4 regions of the Bacillus mojavensis genome follow, and region 4 is predicted to be linked to each of the others. Evidence: riboswitches for the same ligand, from Rfam matches in the RefSeq annotation. Region 4 holds a riboswitch; each other region holds the start of a gene.
What was found. Region 4 has a riboswitch for S-adenosylmethionine ahead of HC660_RS08475 (phosphoadenylyl-sulfate reductase). Riboswitches for the same ligand answer to the same signal wherever they lie in the genome.

Region 1: it holds a riboswitch for S-adenosylmethionine, as region 4 does, so the genes downstream of both, HC660_RS06055 (bifunctional homocysteine S-methyltransferase/methylenetetrahydrofolate reductase) here and HC660_RS08475 (phosphoadenylyl-sulfate reductase) in region 4, are expected to answer to the same signal.
Region 2: it holds a riboswitch for S-adenosylmethionine, as region 4 does, so the genes downstream of both, HC660_RS10000 (2-hydroxyacid dehydrogenase) here and HC660_RS08475 (phosphoadenylyl-sulfate reductase) in region 4, are expected to answer to the same signal.
Region 3: it holds a riboswitch for S-adenosylmethionine, as region 4 does, so the genes downstream of both, metI (cystathionine gamma-synthase/O-acetylhomoserine thiolyase) here and HC660_RS08475 (phosphoadenylyl-sulfate reductase) in region 4, are expected to answer to the same signal.

Annotation. Positions count from the first base shown of each region.
Region 1 is NZ_CP051464.1:1,182,677-1,185,793, reverse strand. It holds partial or broken gene HC660_RS06065 (CvfB family protein) at 1-565, opposite strand, end outside; gene HC660_RS06060 (YajQ family cyclic di-GMP-binding protein) at 664-1,155, shown strand; SAM riboswitch class I at 1,263-1,381, shown strand; gene HC660_RS06055 (bifunctional homocysteine S-methyltransferase/methylenetetrahydrofolate reductase) at 1,472-3,117, shown strand, end outside.
Region 2 is NZ_CP051464.1:1,958,491-1,961,607, reverse strand. It holds gene HC660_RS10005 (molybdopterin oxidoreductase family protein) at 1-1,303, opposite strand, end outside; SAM riboswitch class I at 1,452-1,543, shown strand; gene HC660_RS10000 (2-hydroxyacid dehydrogenase) at 1,590-2,663, shown strand; gene HC660_RS09995 (FGGY-family carbohydrate kinase) at 2,682-3,117, shown strand, end outside.
Region 3 is NZ_CP051464.1:1,260,957-1,264,073, reverse strand. It holds gene metC (cystathionine beta-lyase) at 1-687, opposite strand, end outside; gene metI (cystathionine gamma-synthase/O-acetylhomoserine thiolyase) at 680-1,801, opposite strand; SAM riboswitch class I at 1,869-1,989, opposite strand; gene HC660_RS06510 (esterase family protein) at 2,156-2,878, shown strand; gene HC660_RS06505 (YjcG family protein) at 2,907-3,117, shown strand, end outside.
Region 4 is NZ_CP051464.1:1,633,063-1,636,179, reverse strand. It holds gene cysP (sulfate permease) at 1-1,010, opposite strand, end outside; gene HC660_RS08475 (phosphoadenylyl-sulfate reductase) at 1,022-1,723, opposite strand; SAM riboswitch class I at 1,882-1,987, opposite strand; gene pyrE (orotate phosphoribosyltransferase) at 2,122-2,754, opposite strand; gene pyrF (orotidine-5'-phosphate decarboxylase) at 2,751-3,117, opposite strand, start outside.

The DNA of each region.
Region 1 (3,117 bases), 450 kb from region 4:
TCATCCGTAATGATGAACGATCCTGAAGCGATCAGCCTGTACACCGTTCCGGTCAGCTCTTTATTCATCAGGTCGTCTGAAGCGTCCGTAAACAGCTCGCTGATGATATCCTCCGGTGCGGGTTTGGCAAACATGCGCCCCCGATTCGTCACCTTCAGCATACAGTAGAGCTTATCCCCTTTTTGCGGCCAAACATCTTCATACGGCGGCAGATGCTCTGTTGCGACAAGCGCGTCTTTCGAGAGGCCGACATCGACGAATACGCCCATATCCTCTACCGTGTCCACTACCTCTACCCAACCGTATTCATCCGCGCTGATGACCGGAATTTTCATCGTTGCTGCGAGCCGTTCCTGCTGGTCAACGTATATAAAGACCTCTACCTCATCTCTGTCTTCTATATCCTCTGTCACTTCACTGTTATGTAAGAGAATCGTATCTTCTCCATCGGTTAAAAAGTAACCGAAGTCAGTTTCGTGATCTATACTCAAGGTTAACTGCTGCCCTGGTCTCATGCTATCGTCCTTCCTCTTCCCGCTGATTTCACTGCGGATCTTGTTAACATTTTTTCCAATCATCACAAATTGATTCTTTGTTCTGTTGGAAGTTTCTCTTTATTCTACTATAATCAACACATAAGTTAAATGTTATGGAGGTTTTCATATGGCAAAAGAAAGTTCTTTTGATATTGTATCCAAGGTGGAGCTCCCTGAGGTGCAAAACGCGATTCAAATCGCACTGAAGGAAATCAGCACACGCTATGACTTCAAAGGGAGCAAAAGTGACATTTCATTAGATAAAGAAGAGCTTGTTCTTATTTCCGATGATGAATTTAAATTAAGCCAGCTCAAGGATGTGCTTGTCAGCAAATTGATTAAGCGCAACGTCCCGACAAAAAATATTGATTACGCCAAAATTGAGAATGCGTCCGGCGGCACCGTGCGCCAGCGTGCAAAGCTCGTTCAAGGGATTGACAAAGACAACGCAAAAAAAATCAATACGATCATCAAAAACTCCGGACTGAAAGTGAAATCTCAGGTACAGGATGATCAAGTGCGTGTCACTGGAAAAAACAAGGATGATCTTCAGCAGGTTATCGCAGCAGTTCGAGGTGCCGATCTGCCAATTGACGTTCAATTTATAAATTTCAGATAAATTTTTCTGATTCCTATTGATTATTGTCTTTATTTTCGGTAAATTTGGAGAAAGGGAAAATGCCAGGCATCTTTTGGCAGCTCCTGAACATTAAAATTTCATATCCGTTCTTATCAAGAGAAGCAGAGGGACTGGCCCGACGAAGCTTCAGCAACCGGTGTAATGGCGCATTTGCCATGACCAAGGTGCTAAATCCAGCAAGCTCGAACAGCTTGGAAGATAAGAAGAGACAATATCACTGACAAAGTCTTCTTCTTAAGAGGACTTTTTTTATTTCTCTTTTTTCCTTGCTGAATGTGAATAAAGGAGGCAGACAATGGGACTTTTAGAAGATTTGAAGAAACAGGTGTTAATCGGTGACGGCGCAATGGGCACGCTGCTTTACTCCTACGGAATAGATAGATGCTTTGAGGAGCTTAATATTTCTAAACCCGAGGAAATTCAGCGTATACATAAAGCTTATGTCGAGGCGGGAGCAAACATCATTCAAACCAACACGTACGGAGCGAATTATATTAAATTATCGAGGCACGGCCTTGAAGATGACATCAAAAAAATGAATCAGGAAGCAGTAAAAATTGCGCGGGCTTCCGCAGACGATGCGTATGTGCTCGGGACAATGGGAGGCATCCGCACGTTTAACAAAAACGCATACAGCCTTGACGAAATCAAACGAAGCTTTCGCGAACAGCTGTATTTACTGCTGCATGAAGAACCGGACGGGTTGCTGTTAGAAACGTATTATGATTTGGAAGAAGCCCGTGAAGTGCTGAAAATCGCCCGGAAAGAAACCGATCTTCCGATTATGCTGAATGTATCCATGCATGAGCAGGGTGTGCTTCAGGACGGAACGCCGCTTTCTGATGCGCTGCGCTCGATTGCGGATCTCGGTGCCGATATCGTCGGCATGAACTGCCGGCTCGGCCCTTACCACATGATTGAAGCGCTCAGTGAAGTGCCGATTTTTGATGACGTGTTTTTATCTGTCTACCCGAACAGCAGCCTCCCCTCTCTCGAAGAAGGGCGGCTCGTATATGAAACTGACGATACGTATTTTCAAAACAGCGCAGCTGAGTTCCGCAAGCAAGGCGCGCGGATTATCGGCGGCTGCTGCGGCACAACGCCAAACCACATCCGGGCCATGGCAGAGGCTGTGGGCGGGCTCGCTCCCATTACGGAAAAGCATGTAAAGGTTCGGGCAAAGGAATTGGTGACTGTCCAGCACGAACGGACAGAGCCGGGGTTGGATGAAATCGCTGCGAAAAAGCGCTCCATTATTGTTGAGCTGGACCCGCCGAAGAAATTGAGCTTTGACAAATTTCTGTCCGCCGCTGCTGAATTAAAAGAAGCGGGAATCGACGCCCTGACGCTCGCCGATAACTCACTGGCAACCCCGCGGATCAGCAATGTTGCCTGCGGCGCCCTTGTTAAGCAGCAGCTCGATATGCGGTCTCTTGTCCATCTTACGTGCCGGGACCGAAACATTATCGGCCTCCAGTCACATCTAATGGGACTCGACACATTAGGGCTGCATGATGTGCTGGCGATTACCGGCGATCCTTCTAAAATCGGTGATTTCCCGGGTGCAACGTCTGTCTATGACTTAACGTCCTTTGATTTAATCAGGCTGATTAAACAGTTCAATGAAGGGCTGTCTCTGTCCGGAAAACCGCTCGGAAAGAAAACCAATTTCTCAGTGGCAGCTGCTTTTAACCCAAACGTCCGCCATCTCGATAAAGCCGTAAAACGGCTGGAGAAAAAAATGGACTGCGGCGCTGATTATTTTATCTCACAGCCCGTCTATTCGGAGCAGCAGCTTGTCGATATTCATAATGAAACCAAGCATTTGAAGACTCCGATTTATATCGGCGTTATGCCGCTGACAAGCAGCCGGAACGCTGAGTTTATCCATAATGAAATTCCCGGCATCAAACTGTCCGATTCCATTCGCGAAAAAATGGC
Region 2 (3,117 bases), 330 kb from region 4:
CAAAAGCAGATGTAGCAGGCAGTACAATGTCCGCATATTTGGCTGTTTCTGTCAAAAACAAATCATGAACCACGGTGAACAAGTCATCCCGCAGGAGGCCTTGTCTGACTTTGTTCGCTTCTGGCGCCACAACGGCTGGGTTCGTCCCATAAATAAAGAGGGAGCGAACAGGAGGGTCTGTTTCCAGAAGGACTCTGCCCAGCTGGTTCATATTAAACGATCTCGGTGTGCGGCCTTTCAGTAAATCAGGACGCTGAAGCGCGTTGGTGTTATATTCTAAAATTCCGCTGTTATGCTTGATGGCACCGCCTCCTGTATGCATCCATTGACCGGTAATCGCCGGAAGACAGGCAATCGTTCTAACAATCATCCCACCGTTGTCGTGATGCTGAAGGCCGTTTCCGATTCTGATAAAGGAAGGGGAGGTTTCACCATACATTTTTGCCAGCTGATAGATATCGTCGGTACTGACACCAGTGATCAGCGATACCTTTTCTGGATGATACTGTTTCACATGCTCGCGCAATTCTTCATAGCCGACTGTATATTCTGATAGAAACGCTTCATCGTAAAGGTTTTCTTTAAATAATATGTGCATGATTCCAAGGGCAAGCGCGCTGTCGGTACCGGGTTTTATAGGAATAAACCAATCTGCGAGACGCCCTGTCTGATTTTTATGCACATCAATTACAACAATTTTTGCGCCTTTTTTCCGTGCTTTTTGTGCGATTGTAATTTGATGCATGTTTGTGCTGACTGCGTTAATTCCCCAAAAGATAAACAGTTTTGTATGAATCGTTTCTTCAGGATCGATTCCAGCACTCACACCCATGGTATATTTATAGCCTTCTGAACCGGCTTTGCTGCAAATCGTCCGCTCAAGCTGGCTTGAGCCCAGACGGTAAAAGAAGCGGCGGTCCATTCCTTCAGCCGTTAATTTTCCCATATTGCCGTAAAAGCTGTAAGGCAGTATGCTTTCAGCCCCTTCTTCATCAATCAGCTGTTTCCAGCGAGATGTGATGGTGTCAATCGCTTCCTCCCAAGAAATTGGTTTAAACTCTGCCTCGCCCTTCATACCTATTCGTTTCAGCGGAGTCGTCAGCCGCTTCTCATCATAGATGCGCTCAGCCATATTTCGTACTTTGTTGCATATATTTCCGGCTGTCACGGGATGATCAGGATCACCCTGCACTTTCACAATCTTCCCGTCTTTTTTATGTACCAGTAATCCGCACTGGTCCGGGCAGTCCAGTGAGCAAACGGATTTAAAAATGCCGTTTTGTTGAGTGGCAAACGATTTCATAGCCCAGTTCCTCTCCCTAGTTAGATATATTGTAAGAATTATAACATTTCGAATGATAACGTCAATTCTGAAAAAAAGACATTGACATCAATCTGGGTCTTCTTTATGATTAACGTATTCTTAATTCTGAAAATTACATACAAAACATTTTCTATCAAGAGAGGTGGAGGGACTGGCCCTATGAAACCTCGGCAACATTATTGTGCCAATTCCAGCAAGCGTCAGCTTGAAAGATAGGAAAGTAAGGTTTATACCGGCTTCTGTCTGTGGCAGAGTGCGCCTATACATGAATCTCTTTCCATCTTTGGAGAGAGATTTTTTTGTGTGGAAAATAACAATGAAAAGGATGTTTTGCATCATGACGGTTTTGATTACAGCACCGTATAACGAAGAAGGACGAAAAGAGCTTGAAAAATTGTTCGGTTCCGTTGTTTATCAGTCTTGGAAAGAAAACGGCCGGGCATACAGAGAAGAAGAATTGATTCAGCTATTACAAGAGTCAAATGCGACGGGGTTGATTACTGAGCTTGATCAAGTGACAGAAAACGTGTTCGCATCAATGCCGGCACTTTCATTCGTGGGAGTATGCAGGGGGATGCCTTCCAATGTTGATGTGACAGCAGCGTCAAACAGAGACATTCCGGTTTTCTATACGCCTGGGCGAAACGCACAAGCTGTTGCTGAAATGTTTATCGGAAATGTAATTTCATTTCTCCGTCATACGAATACCTCAAATCAATGGCTACAAGATGGAAAATGGAACAGCGATTATTTGCAGGCGTATGCCAAATTCAAAGGTAATGAAATAACAGGAAAAACCGTGGGTATGGTGGGATTCGGAGCGGTTGGGCAAAGGATCGCAAAACTGTTGACTGCATTTGACTGCAAGGTTTTGTATTACGATCCATACGTACACCACGATCATCAGCTATATGAAAAAGTTTCTCTGGAGAAGGTTTTTTCTGACAGTGATATCGTTTCTGTTCATCTGCCGCGTACAGATGATACGCTTGGCCTCATTGATCGTTCGTATTTTGACTTGATGAAAGAGAGCGCCATTTTCGTGAATACATCACGAGCTGTCGTAGTGAACCGAGAGGATCTTTTATCTGTACTGAAAGAAAGTAAAATCAGGGGAGCGATATTAGACGTTTTTTATCACGAGCCTCCAGAGGAATCGGATTATGAATTTATCTCATTGCCTAATGTTCTGGCAACACCTCATTTAGCAGGGGCAACATTTGAAGTGGAGGATCATCACGTTACCATTCTGAACGAAGCGCTTAAAAAGTGGAAGGGTGAAAAAACTCTCAATATTCCGACTTTATATAACAGAAACGATCTTACAGCAGAGGTGTAAGAAAAGGAGGGCATCAGGATGACGAAACAAAAAGGTTATCTCGTATTTGACATTGGCACTGGCAATGCAAGAGTTGCAGTCGTAAGTGTGTCGGGCAGCGTTCAAACGGTTGAACGGGAGGACATTGTATATACGGCCGAGCCGCTTTATCCGGACAGCCGCTATTTTTCTCCACAGGCGCTGTGGAATCAAATCATGAATCTGGCTAAACGTGCGATGTCTCGTTCTCATCATATTGAAATTATTGGTCTCACTTCAACAAGTCAAAGACAGGGGATCGTGCTGCTCGATCAAAATGGTGAGTCTTTCCTCGGTCTGCCGAACATTGACAATCGGGGCAGGGAGTGGGAGGGAAATATACCGAATCGTGAAGAAGTATACAGCCGAACAGGCCGTCTGCCGACTGCGCTTTTTTCAGCGCTCAAGCTTTATGGTTTAAAGCACCGGCAGCCCT
Region 3 (3,117 bases), 370 kb from region 4:
GTTTTGGAGCTTATACAGTTGCTTCCCAAGCTCTTCATCCTTGACAGCAGCGAGGCCTGACAGCACATCGCTGTGTCCGCTCAGGAATTTTGTTGCACTATGAAGCACAATATCCACGCCGAGATCAAGCGGACGCTGCAGTGCCGGTGTCATGAATGTATTATCCAGAAAGGTCAGACAGCCGTTTTCTTTTGCAAGCTGGACAACCGCTTTAATATCAGTAATCCCAAGTGTCGGATTTGACGGTGTCTCCATGTAAATGACCTTTGTGTTTGGCTGGATACTCCGCGCCACTTCGTTGATATCTGTCATATCAACAAACGTGTGCTCAATGCCAAAACGGGTCAAAACCTCTGTCACCATGCGGAAGGTTCCGCCGTATACATCTTCTGTCACAAGAACGTGATCGCCCTGTGAGAGAAGTAAAAATGCTGTTGAGATCGCAGCCATGCCTGAACTGAAAGCAAATCCTCTCGTTCCGCCTTCCAGTGCGGCAATTGTTTCTTCGAGTGCTGTTCTTGTCGGCGTGCCTGAGCGGCTGTAATCATATGCGCCAAACGCTTCAAATGAAGATTGGTGGAAGGTCGAGGCGTGCTGGATCGGTACACTGACCGCCCCGGTTGCGCCGTCTGTTTTAAATGGATTGTGCACGAGCTGGGTCTCCAGCGTCCAATTATGATTACTCATATGAAACAGCTCCCTCTTTGACCTGACATAACGCCTGTTTTAGGTCCTCTTTTAAATCTTCGGCATGCTCAATTCCGACCGAGAAGCGCAGCAAACGGTTGCAGACGCCGTTTGCGATGCGGATCTCTTCAGGAATGTCCATGTGTGTCTGTGTGGCAGGATATGTAATAAAGCTCTCCACCCCGCCGAGGCTTTCCGCAAAGCAAATCGTTTTCAGTGCTTTTAAAAATGGATTCACCCATTCTTCTTTTTGCAGACGGAAGGACAGCATGCCTCCTTTTCCCGGGTAAAGCACATCCTTGATTTCTTCTTGCTTCTCTAAAAAGGCCGCTAACTCCTGAGCGTTCGCCTGATGCTGGCGCATTCTGAGACTGAGCGTCTTCATTCCTCTCATCAAAAGCCATGAGTCAAACGGAGGCAGGACGGCGCCGATGGCGTTTTGATGCTGAAACATTTCTTCTCCAAGCTGTTCATCCTTGACAACGACAAGCCCTGCAAGCAGATCGTTATGCCCGCCTAAATATTTGGTTGCGCTGTGAATGACAATGTCGGCTCCAAGCTCAAGCGGACGCTGCAAAACCGGTGTATAAAATGTGTTGTCAACAATCACCAGAAGATCGTGCTCTTTTGAAATCCGAGCGATTTTTTCAATGTCCGCCTCCTGCATCAGCGGATTTGTCGGTGTTTCCACAAACACTGCTTTTGTATTTGGTGTAATTTTGGAGCGTAAACAGTCCTCATCATTGAAATCATCATAATAAAAGGTCAAGCCGTATTTTTTCCATTCATTTTCAAACAGACGGTACGTGCCGCCATACAAGTCCGATGAAACGATCAGTTCATCCCCGCTTTTAAACAGCGCCATAATCGTTTGAATTGCTGCCATTCCCGAACTGAAAGCAAGCCCTCTCGCTCCATTTTCTAAACTGGCAATCGCGTCCTCAACAAGCTGGCGTGTCGGGTTTTTTGTCCGAACATAATCAAATCCGGTTGATTCACCGATCCCTCTGTGGCGGTATGCTGTTGATAAATAAATAGGGGGACTCACTGTTCCTGTTACTTCATCGCTTCGGTTTCCGATTTGGGCTAATTTCGTTTCAACGTGCTGTGACATATAGCTGACACCTTCCCTTTTCATAATAAAAACCCCTTCTTCATAAGAAGAAGGGGTTTAACGCTTCTTCTTATCTTCCAAGCATAAAAAACGCTTGCTGGATTTAGCACCTTGGCGCTTTGCATATGCAAAGCAAGCCGGTTGCTGAGGTTTCTAAGGGCCAGTCCCTCCACCTCTCACGATAAGAAATATCGGTTTCAATTTTCTGATTGTTTTATATTAGCGCAATTTGCAGTTTATTTCAATACTTTTTTCTTCGAGTTCCGAACGGTTTAAAGAGAGAAATTTCTAATAATTCATGGTACAATAATTTCAAATGCAAGAAAGTCTAGTGATGTCCTGGAGGAATGTATTATGGCACCGAAAAACGGCACAGTTCAAGAAAAGAAGCTCTTTTCAAAAGAGCTTAACGAGGAAATGACAGTACTCGTTTATCTGCCGTCAAACTACTCCCCTCTTTATAAATATCATCTTATTATCGCGCAGGACGGCCACGATTATTTCAGGCTGGGGAGAATCGGCAGACAAGTGGAGGAATTGCTGTCTAAAAGAGAAATAGACCGAAGCATTATTATCGGTGTTCCTTACAAGGATGTAAAAGAACGCAGAAAAACCTATCATCCGGAAGGTTCTAAGTTTTCGGCATATAAACGATTTATTGCCCACGAGCTAGTTCCTTTTGCGGATCATGAATTTCCGACGTACCAAGTCGGCTACGGGCGGACACTGATCGGTGATTCTCTCGGAGCGACCGTTTCTCTTATGACAGCGCTTGATTATCCAAATATGTTTGGGAATATCATCATGCAGTCTCCCTATGTTGATCAACATGTATTAGATGCCGTGAGACAGTCAGACGACATCAAACACCTCTCTCTTTACCACCAAATCGGAACAAAAGAAACAGATGTCCATACGACAGACGGCAATATTTTGGACTTCACAGAACCGAATCAGGAGCTGAAAATGCTCTTGGAGGAGAAGCTTTCCGATTATTATTTTGAGCCATTTGACGGAGACCACAAGTGGACATACTGGCAGCCGCTCATTACGCCGGCGCTGAAAAAAATGCTCTAACATACTTTATTTTCAGGAGGGACATACTATGAAATACGGAATCGTTTTATTTCCATCAAAAAAACTGCAAGATCTCGCGAACTCTTACAGAAAGCGCTATGATCCGAGCTATTCCCTGATCCCGCCTCATTTGACGCTGAGATCTTCATTTGAATTTACAGAAGAGGAAGCCGGTGAATTGGTATCACAATTGAGAGAAATCGCTAAAGAATCTCATCCGATTGTTCTCAAAATGACCA
Region 4 (3,117 bases):
GTCAGGCTGACAGCACCGCCTGCAGCTAAAAGCACACTTACCATGATAAAGATTGAATAATAATCCGCCTTTAAAAACATAGAGACAAGCAAATAAGAGATGGATAAAGATAAAAACGGCGACACGATCCATACTTTCAGCATCGTTTGAACGACCTGTTTATGAAATACGTTTGGGCCGTTTTTCGCCATGCCTATTCCGATAATAGACGATGACGTTACTTGCGCCAAGGGTACTGGCATTCCAAATATAGAACTGATAATCACCAGTCCTGCTCCTGTTCCGGATAGGAGAATGCCTTCTCCTTTTGAAAACCTTGTAATTTTCTTCCCGTTTGTTTCTAATACCCTGCGGCCTAATATCAGTGCGCCCAGAGCTACAAAAGCTCCCCCATACAGGGTTCCTTTCTCTACATCCAGTACGCCGGCAGCCACTAACGGGCCAACGGCATTCGCCACATTGTTCATGCCCGCAGAGAACGCTTCAAAAAAACCAGCGCATAGCAAAAGGATGCCAAGGACGTTTTGTTTTCGGGAAGACGTAATTTCAATCTTAAAATAACGAAACAGCTTTGCTACAAAAAATGTGAAACCGAAAGCGAACAGCGGAACGAAAATCCAAAATGAAACAATAATCAGAAGATTGTTTACAAACAACACTTTGTACGCCACGCCCACGCCGACAACTGCCCCGACCGTCACTTCACTTGTCGATAAAGGAATGCCGAGCAGATTAGCTGTAAATAGCGACAGCGCAGCAGCCCCGATAATGATGCAAACAATCGTCAGTGTAATCGTCTGTTCGGGGATAATCCCAGAGCTGATGGTTTTCAAAACTCCGCCCCCGCCAATGACAGCCCCGGCCAGCACACCAACGGCGCATATGATCAAAGCGTAGGTTTTCTTTTTGATGGCCCCAGATCCGTAAGCAACTCCCATTGAAGCTGCAGCGCCGCTTGCGCCAATATTCACTGCAAAAAACAAGCTAAATAAAATAGCGGCTAATTCCATTTTGCAGCTCCTTATTCATGCAGTCCGCATTCTGTTTTCGCCTTACCGTTCCATCTTCCTGAGCGCAAGTCCTCTGCAGTAAATGCAGGTGACGTACAAGGCGCGCAGCCAATACTTGGATACCCTTGGTCGTGGAGCGGATTGTAGTCCAGCTCATTTCGAGAAGTGTATCTCCAGATGTCTTTCCAAGTCCAATGGATAAGCGGGCAAACTTTTACTGATTTGAATTTCTCATCTTTGTTTAAGAAATTCGTATTGGCACGGCTTGGCCCTTGATCGCGGCGCAGGCCGGAGAGCCATGCCGGGTGGCCGGAAAGCGCCTCTCTTAAAGGAACGATCTTTCTGAGATAGCAGCATTGATTCGGCTCTCTTTCCCACAGTTTATCACCGTGTTCTTCCGCCTGTTCCACAAGAGTAAGGTTCGGTTTCTTCAGGATGATATGAAGGCCGGGGTAGCGCTCCTTGACGCGTTCTATCGTTTCATAGGTTTCTTTAAAATGAAGCCCTGTATCGAGAAATACAATCTCTGCGTCTTTTTTCACTTTATAGATTAAGTCAATCAGAACGATTCCTTCAATTCCGAAACTGCAGGCATAAACAAGCTGATTGCCGTAATGGCCGTAAGCCCATTTTAAAACTGACAGCGCCCCTTTATAAGGATCGTCCTCTGGAAATGTAATCGTTGGTTCTTCCCAATTATCGTACGTTAACATTTCTTCTTTCCTCCTTTCGGAGACAAACAAACAGTAGCTTTCTGCCGGTTGTCTTTTCCCATTGTAATGTGATGCGGCTGCTGTTTTCTCCGTAAACAGCCCCTCTTAAAATAAAAAACTTTCAATCCGGCGGAAAGAAAGACAGGAACTGCATGTAGCCCTTATCTTTCAAAATGGAATACATTTTGCTGGAAGTAGCACCTTACACATTGTGCAGGTTGCCGGGCTTCATAGGACCAGTCCCTCAGCCGCTCTTGATAAGTTTTTCAGATTTGTAGTAAATTTTAGCACAATTCTAACATAAGTCAACCCGAGTTTTTTTATAGGATTAATAAAAAAACAGACCCAAAGGCCTGTTTTCAATCGTGGCAAGGCATTAAAGCTCTTCAATTTATTTTTTAATTTTTAAACCAATCTTTTGACTCGGGATTCATTTTCCATGTTTGCAGCTTCTTCAGGTCGTCTGTATGAATATTTCCATTTTCAAGTGCAACCTCTGTCAGTGTGTCATAATCAGTTAACGAGTAGTATGGAAGATCAGCCTCAGCAAACGCTTCCTGCGCTTTAGGAAGTCCGTACGTAAAGATTGATACTACACCAAGCACTTCACAGCCAGCGGCTTTTAGAGCTGCTGCAGCTTCGAGTACGCTGCCCCCTGTGGAAATTAAATCTTCAATGACAACTGTTTTTTGGCCTTTTTGAACGGCACCCTCAATTTGATTGCCTTTTCCGTGTGCTTTTGGTTTGCTTCTCACATAACACATCGGCAGGTTCAAACGGTCAGCCGCCAATGCCGCATGAGGGATACCTGCTGTCGCTGTTCCTGCGATCATCTCAGCTTCCGGGAAATGCTCCTGGATAAGCTTGCTGATGCCTGCAACAACATCATTTCTTACCTCTGGGAAAGAAAGGGTAAGGCGATTGTCACAGTAAATTGGCGATAAAATGCCGCTCGCCCATGTAAACGGATCATTTGGGCGTAAAAATACAGCTTGAATGTCTAATAGATGTTTTGCGATGATTTGTTTCATTGTTTGAGTCCCTCCCATTCGAGTTTGACAGCTTCATAGGCTTTCAGCGGATTTGCAGCTTTTGTAATAGAGCGTCCTACAACAATGGCTGATGACCCTTTTTCTCTTGCTATAGAAGGCGTTGCGACACGCACTTGATCATTCGCAGTGTCTGCTGACATACGGATACCCGGGGTCACCGTCAGAAACGACGGCGACACTGCTTCGTAAATGGCTTTTGCTTCATGAACGGAGCACACCACTCCATCTAGTCCGCTATTCTCCGCCAGTTTGCTGTAGTGCACTACCGTGTCAATGAGAGGCTTTCTGATGAGCAGCTCCTCCTTCACCATTTGTTCAGAAGTGCTTGTCAGCTGGGTTACC